DNA from 3 places in the Shinella sp. GW821-FHT10F02 genome. Region 2 is predicted to be linked to each of the others. Evidence: riboswitches for the same ligand, from Rfam matches in the RefSeq annotation. Region 2 holds a riboswitch; each other region holds the start of a gene.

Region 1 (4,423 bases), on a different contig from region 2:
AGTCGCCGGCGGTGATCAGCTTGCGGAATTTCGCCGAGCCCGTGACGTTGGTGCGCTCGCCGACATTCACGAAGGGAATGGCGTCGGTCAGCGTGAAGGGTTCGAGGCCGGAGAGGCGCATGTGGCGCGGGATGTCCGGGATTTCGCGGGGCGCATGGCGCGCGGCGGCCGCGGCGATGGCGCGGATGTGGTCCGGCGTCGAGCCGCAGCAGCCGCCGACGATGTTGACCAAGCCATCGCGCATAAACCCTTCGATCTGGGCGGCCATCTCGTCCGGCGTCTCGTCATACTGGCCAAAGGCGTTCGGCAGGCCGGCATTGGGATAGGCGCAGACGAAGGTTTGCGCGACGGAGGAGATTTCGGCGAGGTGGGCGCGCATGGCGTTGGCGCCGAGCGCGCAGTTGAGGCCGATGGAGAAGGGATCGGCGTGGCGCACCGAGTTCCAGAAGGCCTCCGGCGTCTGGCCGGAGAGCGTGCGGCCGGAAAGGTCGGTGATCGTGCCGGAGATCATCACCGGCAGGTGAATGTCTTTTTCCTCGAAGACTTCGCGGGTGGCGAAGATCGCGGCCTTGGCATTCAGCGTGTCGAAGATCGTCTCGATCAGGATGATATCGGCGCCGCCGTCGATCAGGCCGCGGACCTGCTCGGCATAGGCCGTGCGCAGGTCGTCGAAGGTGACGGCGCGGTAGCCGGGATTGTTGACGTCGGGCGAAATGGAGGCGGTGCGGTTCGTCGGGCCGAGCGCGCCGGCGACGAAGCGGCGGCGGCCGTCCTTTTGCTCGGCGCGCAGGCCGGCGCGGCGCGCAAGGCGCGCGCCGTCGCGGTTCAGTTCATAGACCATGTCCTCCATGCCGTAATCGGCCTGGGCGATGGTGGTGGAGGAGAAGGTGTTGGTTTCGAGGATATCGGCGCCGGCGAGCGCGTAGCGATAGTGGATGTCCTCGATCGCGCCGGGCTGGGTCAGCGTCAGGAGGTCGTTGTTGCCCTGCTGGTGGCAGGCGCAATCGCCGAAACGGTCGCCGCGGAAATCGTCTTCCACCAGCTTCAGCGTCTGGATTTCCGTGCCCATGGCGCCGTCGAGCACCAGGATGCGCTCGCGGGCGGCGGCCTGCAGGGCGGCGAGAACCTCGCTGCCGTCGCGGCGTGGCAGTTCGGGGCCGAACAGGGTGTCCAGGTGCGAATTGGCCATGGCAAAGCCCTCCGGTGTCATCATACTACACCGGAGATCACATAAAGATATCTTTATGTCAATATGTCTTTATGCGTTAAGCCGTCAGTGCACCGCCCCGCGCGCGCCGGCAAGCGAGGCGAACAGCGCCCTCAGGCGCACGATATCGGGATCGATGCCCTCGTAGCGCGCGAGCTTGCGCACTTCCTTCAGCGCTTCGACGGCAAGATCGGCGCCGCGCGGTTGCCAGAGCAGCCAGGAGATGAAGATGGATTCCGGCTTTCCGGTGCCGGAGAGGCCGTGGTCGGTATTGGCAAGCATTGTTTCCCCAATCGGTGAATTGGGGGATGACCGGACGCACGCATGCGGAAGCAGGCGCACCCTTGGGACACCCCGCCCATGGACGTTACAGCTGTCAGGGCAGGTCTCCTGGCTTGCGGGTCGTCGCCCCTGTCTCGCCTTCCCGGTTCAAAAACCAGTGGCATCCTTCGACAGAAACTCGCCGTTCACAGTTGCGGGGGCAGCGCCGGTCTTGATGCTTTTCTTGAGCATCGCACCGGCTTCCCTCTTAGCCTCCGAGCCGTTTCGACTCGGAAGACCCTGACGGCGCCAAGCTGGCGTGGCGGGGCTGCCAAGTCAATGGCGGGATCGGGCTTCGCACGAGGTCCGGAACTTTTCCCCATGTCATGCATTTGGCATCCGCCTGTCCTATGCGCTCGTGCGGCCCCATCCGGGTCGTGCGATTCACCAAAACCACAAATGAGGGTCGATGCTGCGCCATCCGGTCATGTTGACATGTTGCAAGTCTCTGTCCTTGCGGCTAAAAAATGCCGTTTTCATGCACCACGCGGCCAGGATGCCAAGCAGCGTGTCGCCTGAGCCATGTCCATTCCATTCGCGCCATCCGGGCGCCGTATGGTCTCATGGCTGATCGCGGCACCGAGATGAAGCCTGCCCGCAACAAACCGTTCGGCGCAAAGGCCGTTGCCGGATGGTTCCATATGGCCGGATCCAGAATCAGAAACATGCCCCTTCACAATACGCCGCAAGCCCCTTCGCGCGACGCCGACGCCAAGCAGATCGATTATAACGATTCGATCCGCGCCACCTATCTGTCGCTGGAGGAGCTCGCCGATTGCGGTGAAGCACTGGCGCGCGACAAGACCGCGGCGCTGCCCGGCTTCCAGCCCTTCGAATTCCGTGCCCGGCACAAGGAAAACGAGAAGGAGATCTTTCGCGTCTACCAGGCGACGGCCAAGGATGTAGAAGCCGGCGCCCAGATCACGCCCGCCGCAGAATGGCTGCTCGACAACTATTATGTCGTCGAAGAGGCGATCCAGGAGGTCCGGCGCGACTTCCCCCGTCGGTTCTACCGCCAGCTCCCGACCATTCAGATCGAGGGGCAGGTGGTGCCGCGCACGCTGGCGCTCGCCTGGCTCTATGTCGCGCATACCCATAGCGGCGTCTCGCATGAGGGGCTGACGTCCTTCGTGCAGGGCTTCCAGAAGCTCGATGCGCTGAAGATCGGCGAACTCTGGGCCCTGCCCTCCTTCATCCGCTTCGTGCTGCTCGAAAACCTGCGGCGCATATCGAGCCGCGTCGAGCGCTCGCGAAAAATGCGCTTCAAGGCGAACGAAGTGGCCGATGAGCTGATCCGCCTCAACGATCCGGAAAAGTGCATCGCGCATCTCCAGTCGATGGAGAGCTTCGTCGAGGACAACACCTTCGTCATCCAGCTTCTTTATCGCCTGCGCGACGGCCTCCAGGCCTCCGGCGCGGTGATCCAGTGGCTGGAGCGCAAGATCGAAAGCCGCGGCACGGATCTCGAAGAGCTGATCGTCGCGGAGAACAACCGGCTTTCCTCCGGCAACGTGACGATGAGCTCGCTGATCAAGAGCCTGCGGTCGGTCGACGACACGGAATGGCCGGTCTGGTTCGAAAGCGTCAGCCGTCTCGACGAGGCGCTGCGGCAGGGTTCGGACTATAGCGACCTCGATTTCGGCTCGCGCAACAAATACCGCAACACGATCGAGCGTTTTGCCCGCCGCTCCGGCAAGACTGAGCTGGAAGTGACCGAGATCGCGCTGGCCATGACGGCGGAAGACGCCGCGGCCAATGCGGACGATCTCGAATACCAGGCCAATGTCGCCTCCTTCCTCGTCGGCAAGAAGCGCAAGCTGCTCGAAAAGCGCATCGACTACAGCCCCTCGATCGTCCAGCGCGTCGTGCGCTTCGGGCGCCGGCTCGACTGGTTCGCCATTGCCGGGCCGAACATCATCCTGACGCTGCTCGCGATGATCGCGGTCTATTATTTCCTCGATCAGCTCGACATTCCGGACGGCGCCTGGCTGATCATGCTGATCCTCTTCGCGCTGCCGGCCTCCGAAGGGGCGACGGGCCTGTTCAACACGCTCGTCACCTTCTTCGTCACGCCGTCGCGCCTCGTCGGCTATGAATTCAAGGACGGGATTCCGGAGGATGCGCGCACGCTCGTCGTGGTGCCCTGTCTGATTTCCAAGCGCGACCATGTCGATGAGCTGGTGCGCAATCTCGAAGTCCACTATCTCGCCAATCCGCGCGGCGAGATCTATTTCTCGCTGCTCAGCGACTGGGCCGACAGTTCGTCGGAGGAGACTCCCGCCGATCTCGACGTGCTCGACTATGCCAAGCGCGAGATCGCCACCCTTTCGGCGCGTTACGCCTATGACGGCCGCACGCGCTTCTACCTGCTGCACCGCCGCCGGCTGTTCAACCCGTCCGAAGGCTGCTGGATGGGCTGGGAGCGCAAGCGCGGCAAGCTGCACGAGCTGAACCTGCTTCTGCGCGGTGATGGCGACACGACCTTCCTGCCGGGCGCCAACATCGTGCCGGCGGATGTGAAATACGTCATGACGCTCGATTCCGACACGCGCCTGATGCGCGATGCGGTGACGAAGCTCGTCGGCAAGCTGCACCACCCGATCAACCGTCCGGTCATCGACGCGGACAAGGGCGAGGTCACCGCCGGCTACAGCATCTTGCAGCCGCGCGTGACGCCCTCGCTGACGACGGGCAAGGAAGCCTCGACCTTCCAGCGTATCTTCTCCGCCGACCGCGGCATCGACCCCTATGTCTTCACCGTGTCCGACGTCTACCAGGACTTCGTCGGCGAAGGCACCTTCACGGGCAAGGGCCTCTATCACGTCGACGCTTTCGAGGCCTCGGTGAAGGGCCGCATCGAGGAGAACTCGGTGCTCAGCCACGACCTTCTCGAAG
Region 2 (4,423 bases):
TTCGAGCTCCGCCTTGAACAGCAGGTCCTCCGGCTTGCGCGCGCAGGTGACGAAGGCGACATCCGACTGCGGCGCGCAATCCGACATCCAGCGCGTCATCGACATCATCGGCGTCACGCCGGAGCCGGCCGAGATGAACAGGTACTTTTCCGCCGGATAGCGGACGAAGGAAAAATCGCCGAGCGGGCCGAAGGCCTTGAGCTTCACGCCGGGGCGCAGGTTGTCGAACATCCAGCGCGTGCCGATCGAGTTCTTCTGCACCTTCACCGTCACGGAGACGGCGAAGGGGCGCGAGGGCGTCGAGGACAGCGTATAGGTGCGCATCACCGGATCGTCCGGCGCCGCCGGCAGTTCCAGCGTGACGAACTGGCCCGGCAGGTAGCGGAACCAGTTGTCGCGATCCGAACGGAACGTGAAGGTCATCACATCCGTCGTCTCCGCCGTCACGGCGATGCATTCCAAGAGGTGCTGGCGATCGTTCCACGGATGGAGTTCGTCGAAATGGTGGAAATGGCTCGCGACCGTCATGTCAGGCCACCCGCGAGAGCGGCTTTTTGGCGCCGTCGAGCCGTTCGATCATGAAGTTGGCGTACCATTCGACGAACTGCATGACGCCGCCCTCGTCCTCCGGCGAATAGGGGCCGGGCTGGTAGGCGGGCGAGCGGATGCCGAAGGCGTTTTCCTCGACGATCCGGCGGTCCTGGTCGTTGGTCTCGGTCCAGACATGGGTGAGTTCGTCGAGACGATAGTCGATGCCTTCCACCGCGTCCTTGTTGACGAGCCACTTGGTGGTGACCTGCGTCAGCTCCGGGCCAAGCGGGATGACACGGAAGGTGATGGCGTGGTCGGCCAGCACATGGTTCCACGTCGTCGGATAGTGGAAGAGCAGCAGCGTGCCGATATGGCTTTCCAGCACGTCGCTCGACAGCGGGCGCTGGACGGCGCGCGCGCCGGACATGGTGTAGCTCTCGGCGTCCTGGATGAGCGGCATGCGCGCGGCGCGGAACTGGCCCGTCGGCGACATGCGGAACTCGCTCGGCAGGCCGGCCGCCTCGCACTTCGCCCAATGCTCGGCGATGACGGGATCGTCCTTGGCGCCCTGCACGCCGGTGGCGCTGGGGGCTTCCGGATAGGTGCGGCAGAGTTCCGGATGGTTGGCGGCGCAGTGGTAGCACTCGCGGTTGTTTTCCCAGACGAGCTTCCAGTTGCCCTTTTCGATGATCGTGCTTTCGAAGGCGACCTTGGTTTCGCCGAGGCGATGGCGCGCGAGATAGGGCTCGACCAGATTGCGGAAGGCGGAGAAATCCGGGGCCTGATCTGCCAGGCAGATGAAGATGTAGCCGCCGACCGTCTCGCAGTGGATCGGCTTCAGGCTGTGCTGCGTCTTGTCGAAATCCTCCGCCATGTGGCGGGCGAAGAGCAGCGAGCCATCAAGTTCGTAGGTCCACTGGTGATAGGGACAGACGAGTTTTGCCGACGTTCCCTTCTGCTGGTTGCAGACGCGCGAGCCGCGGTGGCGACAGGAATTGTGCAGCGCGCGCACCGTGCCCTTGCGGTCGCGCGTGATGACGACGGGATAATCGCCGACCTGGACGGTGAAATAATTGCCGGCCTTGGGGATCTCGCAATCATGGCCGATGAACAGCCAGTCGCGATACCAGATCGTCTCCATGTCGAGCTTGTAATGGTCGGGGTCGATGTAGAAGGCCTGCTCGAGGCTGTAGCCATCGCGCCGGTTCTTGAGCTTGCGGAGCACGTCGCTGCGAATGTCCATGCCGGATCCTCGGATAATCTAAATTGGGGCTGAGGCGCACGGAAGAAGACGGCATCCGGACGGCAAACCGCACGGAATGCACGCTTCCCAGCCGCCCGCCGCAGCCAGTCACGATCGTTTCTCCAGGCTGGTTTCCGGGCTGAGGAGCGTTCTGCGGGGCGTGACCTTGTCGGGTCATTCCTTCCGAACCGTCGCGGCGCCTTCCCAGACCTCCCGTCCAGTGACGTATGCCGCGTCTTGCTCCAACACCGTTGCGGGGGCAGCGCCGGATTTTAACCGGCTTCCCAATTCTCCAAACTCCTTTCGGGAGCGTGGCACCTTGAGTGTGCTTATCTAACCGCAAGAATCGTCGCGCGACATGTCGAAAAACGACATGCCATCATGATTTGGCGACAGGATTTTTGCGTGGTTAAAAAGCGGGACGCCGAGATTTCTGCATATATGTCAGGGTGATATGCCTAGCTTTGCGGCAGGATGCCCATCCCCTCGGCAGTTTGCTGCCCATGATCATGCTCTTGTCATATTGCGACCCGCCGCATGTGCCTGCGAGGAATGGGGAGCGGACCGGAAAGGATTGTTTAACGTCGTTTGCATAAACTTCCCAGCGATCAAGGCGCTAGGATGGGGTGCTCGCCACGTGCAGCAGACGAAGTTCCGATATTACGACGCCGTCGCCTACAAGCGCGCGAACCCGCCCAAATCCGCCGTGCACACGGAATTCCTGCGCACCGGCCGCATCGATCGCAACCTTGACTGGCTGCCGAGCGAGAAGCGCTATCTCACCTACCAGGAGGTCGCGGAGCGCACGGGCCGCAAGCTGGAGCGGGCGGGCACGGTCACACATGACCGCATCAACGGCTTCCACCGCTCGATCCAGTTTCCCAAGCTGATCTTCCACCGCACGCTCGCCCACACGCCGCATCTCGGCTATTGCCACATAACCGTCGCCAATTCGCGCTTTGCCGAATTCGAGAGCGTGCAATGGGCCTTCTACATGGCGAACTTCTTCGCCGACATTGGTGACGAGGAGCAGTTCTTCGCCGGCATTTCGCAGAAGCCGGGCCGCATGTATTTCGCCGTCGCCATCGTGCCGGGCGAGGAGGAAGGCCGCTTGCGGATCGACCGCAAGGTGCGCGGCAACGGCGTGATTTTTCGCACGGACGACCCTGCCCTTGCCATGAAGAACGTGCTGATGCTCGGCGCGCGCGACGAGGCGCTCCGCAAGATCATCCGCGCCATTTGAAGCTAAAGCGCATGTCGTTATCGCAAAACCGCTGCACACTTTTGCGCGACATGCTTTAGGCTCTATAAAGCAGCCATTCCTTGCCCGCCGGCACTTCGTCGCCGCGGCCATAGACGATCACGAGATCACCGCCCGCGCCCTTTGCCTCCGCAAGCGCCCGCTCGCAGGCGGACGAGAGGTCGAGCGCACTGTCGGCGCGGTCCGACATGCAGACACCGGCCGAAAGCGTCAGGTGGCCGAGGTTGCGGCCTGTGCGCGGATCGCGCAGCGCCATCGTCTGGAAGGCGGCGCGCAGCAGGTCGATCAGCCGCGTCACTTCGCTTTCGTCGGCGGTGTGGAACAGGAAGCCGAAGCGCAGGCCATCGATGCGCACGGCAAGCTCGCCGGCCGGGAAAACCTGGCGGATCAAGCCGCCATAGAAGCTCACGAGATGCTCCGACAGGGCTTCGATCTGCGCGGGCGAGAAGCGGCGGTCGGCATCGACCTCGGCGACCGCGACGCCGCAGAGCATCGGCAGGTCCGGATTGGAATAGATGCGGGCGAGCGCCTTGTTGAAGGCGCGGCGGTTGCCGAGCTTGGTCGGCGGATCGACGAATTTCATCGCCTCGAACTCCGCCATCTCCTTCTGGATACCGTCCATGACGGCCGATTGCGCGGCGACCTTTTCCGCCATTTCCGCCGTGTGGGTGACACGCAGCTCGGTCGCCCGTTGCAGGGCTTCGAGCGACGAGCCGAGCGCGCCCTCGCCCGCCGCGCTGCGGATGACCTGCGAGGCCTCGCCGATCAGGCGGCCATAGTCGGACAGCGACGAGCGCTCCTGGCTGAGCAGCTCCATGAAATTGCCCATCTCGCTGCTGATCGCGCCGGCGGAGCGTTGCAGCACGCTCGCCTCATGCTGGTGCGGCAAGTATTTGCGCCCGAGTTCGTCGAGGGCTGCCTGCGTCTTGTATTTGCCGAGGGCGATAAAATCGCGCACCAGATCCGGGTTGCAGCCGGCATAGGCCTCGTAGACCAGCTCGTAATTGCGCGGCAGGCCATCGATGCCCATCTGCTTCATGGCCGTTGCAACGCGGAGCGCGATATCGGTCGTCGAGGATTTCTTGTGAGCCATCAATGCGGGACCTGTGTGCGGGACTTTTCACCCCTTCGTAACAGCGCCCGCTTTCGGTGGCTCTAATCGGGTCGCTTGCATTTTAGGCAAACCGCCGGCCCTTGGCATTTCGCGGCAAAGAACGGTAAAGGAGGCCGGGAGCGACGGAAGGGCGAGATGGCAGATATCGTGGATACGCGGACGGAACCGGAGGCGGCCCTTGCCCGCGCGTGCGAGGTGCTCGGCCGCGGCGTGCCCGTCGCCATTCCCACCGAGACGGTCTATGGCCTCGCCGCCGACGCCACCAATCCGCTCG
Region 3 (4,423 bases), on a different contig from region 2:
GCGATCGTTGACGTGAAATTTCCGGAATTCGAGAAGATCGCGATGCTGCCTTTGACCAGGGTCAGTTCAGGGTCATCCCCGCCCAAGGCACCGCCAATTCGCACTCGGTTCCAACTGTCCGCAACACCCAGGCTATTTGCTCCAAAAACGTCGACCTGATGCGCCTGGGCAATGGCCCGGATCTCTCTTGAGTCATGGACCGATACCTTTTCGGTCACAATGACGATCTTCTTGAGATCCGGATTAACGCGCACGAGCTCAGCCACGCCGTCGCGGACAGCGGACGGCGGAAGATAGACAACTCCCGTATCGAATGCGTGCCCCGCGGCCAATCCCTGACGCACATCGTTGAACACCGGAATGTCTCCAATCTCGGTCTTCAAGACCGTGCCAGACCTCCCGGGTGACGTTCCGAAGACAATGCCGCCGCCGGAGAAGACATGGCTAACCGGGGTAACGAGGCGGGACTCCTGCCCGAGGATGTTCAGGACGCACACGCGATCTTGCCGTGTTGCAATTTCGTCCAACTGCCGCACCCCGACGAAATGATGAAACGGTCCGCGCCGCAGCGCGTGCGAGTTCTGCCGTCGATCCATAGGCCAATCCTGCTTCTTGAGATTAGGGAGCGGAAATTCCGGTCGCGAGGTTTCTTGAAATGGCTTCGCGGCCGCCAGTCCTCATCCACGTGTTTGCACACTGCGCGAAATCAACGACTTCACTGAGGGCACTGTCGAAACCGAAGAATCGGTATGGCACGCCAAGCGCATCGAGTGCTTCGGCGAAAGCCCCCATTCCCCGGACAAGATTTGGTCCGCCCCTCCCCACGACGACAAAAAGAGGCGTAGGTCCCGCGCGCGAGAAATGCTCGCGCAGCGCGTCGGCAATCGCACTGAATGTTGTGAAGATATCGGTGTTGTTGGATCGTCCCCCAATCACCAGAAGAACGTTTGCCCTTGAGAGCCAGTGACGAAAACAAATGCTCGCCACGTTCCTCATTTTCTCATACGGAGGATTTCCACCGAAGTCGGTGGAAATTATCGCGTCCTCACCAAGCATCTCGGTTACCAGAGCATTTGCGCCACCACCGAAAGTCGGCGCCAGGATCGTCCCGTTCGGATTGACCACAAAGACGTCGCTTTGCCCCTGGTGCGTCCTGAGCGCATTGATTTCCATTTCGAAATCAGAGCGCTCGACACTAAACAGGTGTTCGGGAAGGTTAAGGCGAGCCACACGGGGATCGTCTCGATCAAACGCGCATTTGAAGTCGCACGCGACGGGCACGAGACGCCCGCCTTCTCCACGAAGAAGGCGTATCGGGTTTATTTCCAGGGTCGAAACGCCGTAGTTCCGAAACAGCTCCCAAAGCCTGGGTAGCGCCTGCACCAGGGGTGAAATGATCTCCGGTGGCGCGCCAAGATCTGCAAGCGCATTCGCTATGACGAAGGCCTTGAGGCCCGTCAGTGCATCAAACGGTATCTCCGCCACCTGGTCATGCGGCAGTTGCTCAATGTCCACGCCGCCGCAGTGGCTGATCGTGACGGTCGGCGCCCGGAATTTCGTGCTGTCGGAAATTGAGAAATATATCTCATGCTCGGAGGGGACATAGGCTTCGTACGTGACCCCATTTGCCTTTACCGAGATCGTTTCGTTCGAGTGCTCCGCAAAGTAGAGGCGTTCTTTCTGTGCGAGCGCAGTCTTCAGGTCGTAGGCGCGGGCCACCAGATTGGCCTTGCCCTTCTTGCCGATAGCGGCACCAAAAACGGGCTTCACGAAAACCGAGCCATGAGCCTCGATCATGGACTTGATTTCACTTTCATCAGCACTCGGCCCCAGCAATGGCGCGTGTTCGAAGCCGACAAGCTTCAACAAGGCCGACCCGTAAAGAAGTCCAGCGATCTGCATTGCATCTCCTCGGTGGAAGCGTGGCGAAAGGATTCTTGGTTGGCTAGAGTTAGCATACGAACGTTCGTTCATAAAATGGTACTTGTCAAGACATCTCCCGGTCCATTCTGCAACGCTGCCCCGTTCCTCTCGCCGAAGGCAAGCATCGGGATTTCTATCTGGGAACGTTTTCGTCGGACGTCGAGCGTTCACTGAAGCTTGCCGGCTATACAAGAAGCGACAGCAGGCGAAGTCGCATCGCCGCTCGCCTTCAACGCCTCATCCATCAATGCTCTCTCTCCAAGTCTCCGTTCAGGCAGGGCCGGCGATTTGAAAATGCCCTGAAGCCCTTCGTTGTCCGGTTGACAGCCCAGCCCGAGACTGTAGGTTCACCGCGTCATGGTTCTCCTGCCTCTGGCAGGAGCTAAGAGGGAATCCGGTGCAAGACCGGAGCTGTCCCGCAACTGTAAGCGGTGAGCCTTTCATCCACTTTGTCACTGGCAGCAATGCCGGGAAGACGGGCGGAGGGCTTGGACCCGCAAGCCAGGAGACCTGCCTGACATTCGATAATTCCGTGGTCGGGGTGTGCCACAGGAATGATGGTCGCTGTCGGCAGATGCCGGGGTCGACCGTCATTTTCAATGCAGCCCCGTGAAACGAGGCAGCGTTGACGACCGACGACACTCCACTTCCCGCGCCGCCGTCCGCGCACGATGCCGTGCTGCTGCTGGCCAAGTCCGCCTTCGCCGCTGCGCCGCACCAGGACATGCAGCGCCTCGCCACGCTTTCCGAGGGTCTCGGCGGCGCTCCGGTCGTGCGTTTCGCCTTCACCGAGCAGGGCACGCCCTCTTTGCGAGAGGCGCTGGCTGGCCTCGTCGACACGAAGGTCGGCAGCGTTCTTCTCATTCCGCTCATGCTGCCGATGGAGCCGAGTTTTTACAACTGGCTGACGAAAACATTGAAACGCTGGCGCGCGGTCGATCCTCGGCCCTGGCCGGCCCTGTCGATTGCCGCGAGCCCGACATCGAGCACGCTGATGGCGCAGCTCATAAAAGACCTCGCTGCGACATCACAGGACCTGGACCTCTCGCCGCCCGCCCGGCCGGCAGCAGAAGGTTCGCTCGTGCCCGCGCATAAGCGCCGCGTCCTGGTCTGCCAGGGCGGCCCGTGCAATTCGGCCGGCGCGGATGCCATCTGGGGTCACCTGCGCAACGAGCAGGAACGGCAGAAGCTGCGCGTGACCGGTGATGGTGTCATGACTGCCAAATCCACCTGTCTCGGCCCCTGCAACCTCGCGCCCGTCCTCCAGGTCTTCCCGGAAGGGACCTATTACGGCGGCGTCACCGAGGAGGCTGTCGACCGGATCATCGCCGACCATCTTCTCGGCGGCCGGGTCGTCGAGGACTTCGCCTATCACCCGACCGGCCGCAAGCAGCGGCTTCGCCATCTTCCCGAACAGAACTGAAGGAGAGACCATGTCGTTCAAAATCCTTTCGCCCCTGGCTGCGGCCTGGCTCGCCGCGCTCGCCATCGGCGGCCCGAGCCCGGCACTCGCCGGCGAGCCCTTGCATGTCGGTGCCACCTACATCACGAGCGGGCTGGATCCGGCCAAGGGCTCGAATGGCTGGGCGCTCGTCAGCCATGGCGTCGGCGAAAATCTCTTCACCGTCGATAAGGACGGCAAGCTGGTGCCGGCGCTTGCGGATAAGGCCGAACGCACGGGCGATCTCACCTGGACCGTGACTTTGAAACCTGGCCGGCTGTTTTCCGACGGCTCGCCGGTGACGGCGGACGCACTCGCCGCCGGCTTCGGCCATACCTTCGCTACCAACAAGGCGGCGCTCGCGACAGGCGGCAAGCTGACCTTCGAAGCGGCCGACGATCTGACGCTCAAAATCACGACGGAAAAGCCGGTCTCCTTCCTCCAGGCGCTCTTCGCCGAATGGCCGCTCATCGCCTACAAGCCCGCCGGCGACGGCGCTGCCGTCTTTACCGGTCCCTACCGGATCGCAGATTTCAAGGCGGATACATCTCTGACGCTGGAACCGAACGCCCATTTCACAGGCGCCGAGACCCGCTCGTCAGTCGATTTCCGTCGATTCGGTGACGCCCAGAGCATGACGCTCGCGCTGGAGTCGGGCGAGCTCGACCTCGCCTTCGGCCTGCCCTCTGAGGTGGTGAGCCGGCTGAGGGCCAATCCCGACCTGACGATCAAGTCCTTCCCGGTCGGCTACCAATATCTCGCCTTCCTCAACACGGGCCGGCCGGCACTGGCCGATGTGAAGGTGCGTCAGGCGCTCGACCTCGCCTTCGATCGCAAGGAACTGGCGGCTGCGATCAACGGCGGTGAACCCGCGACCGGCGCCTATGCCGCCTACTTCCCCTTTGCCGGCAGGGAACAGCGCCCAACCGACGTGGCGAAGGCCGAAGCCCTGCTCGACGAGGCTGGCTGGACGAAAGATGCCGCCGGCAACCGTCAGAAGGAGGGCAAGCCGCTCCGGTTGCTCGCCATCACCTATCCGCAGCGCCCCGACCTCGTCAC

Evidence for each region. A riboswitch is a leader RNA that binds a small molecule or an ion and turns the genes downstream of it on or off. The one in region 2 is predicted to bind cobalamin.
Region 1: it holds a riboswitch for cobalamin, as region 2 does, so the genes downstream of both, AC1RWL_RS17090 (hypothetical protein) here and AC1RWL_RS24260 (aromatic ring-hydroxylating oxygenase subunit alpha) in region 2, are expected to answer to the same signal.
Region 3: it holds a riboswitch for cobalamin, as region 2 does, so the genes downstream of both, AC1RWL_RS31985 ((2Fe-2S) ferredoxin domain-containing protein) here and AC1RWL_RS24260 (aromatic ring-hydroxylating oxygenase subunit alpha) in region 2, are expected to answer to the same signal.

Annotation. Positions count from the first base shown of each region.
Region 1 covers NZ_JBXASL010000005.1:187,157-191,579, forward strand. The annotation lists gene metH (methionine synthase) at 1-1,189, opposite strand, end outside; gene AC1RWL_RS17090 (hypothetical protein) at 1,274-1,489, opposite strand; cobalamin riboswitch at 1,571-1,786, opposite strand; gene AC1RWL_RS17095 (glycoside hydrolase family 94 protein) at 2,194-4,423, shown strand, end outside.
Region 2 covers NZ_JBXASL010000008.1:167,480-171,902, forward strand. The annotation lists gene AC1RWL_RS24255 (FAD-binding oxidoreductase) at 1-528, opposite strand, end outside; gene AC1RWL_RS24260 (aromatic ring-hydroxylating oxygenase subunit alpha) at 530-1,774, opposite strand; cobalamin riboswitch at 1,883-2,111, opposite strand; gene AC1RWL_RS24265 (DUF6656 family protein) at 2,412-3,017, shown strand; gene AC1RWL_RS24270 (diguanylate cyclase domain-containing protein) at 3,073-4,128, opposite strand; gene AC1RWL_RS24275 (L-threonylcarbamoyladenylate synthase) at 4,285-4,423, shown strand, end outside.
Region 3 covers NZ_JBXASL010000019.1:3,574-7,996, reverse strand. The annotation lists gene AC1RWL_RS31995 (CoA-binding protein) at 1-596, opposite strand, end outside; gene AC1RWL_RS31990 (ATP citrate lyase citrate-binding domain-containing protein) at 619-1,902, opposite strand; cobalamin riboswitch at 2,264-2,455, shown strand; gene AC1RWL_RS31985 ((2Fe-2S) ferredoxin domain-containing protein) at 2,549-3,346, shown strand; gene AC1RWL_RS31980 (ABC transporter substrate-binding protein) at 3,357-4,423, shown strand, end outside.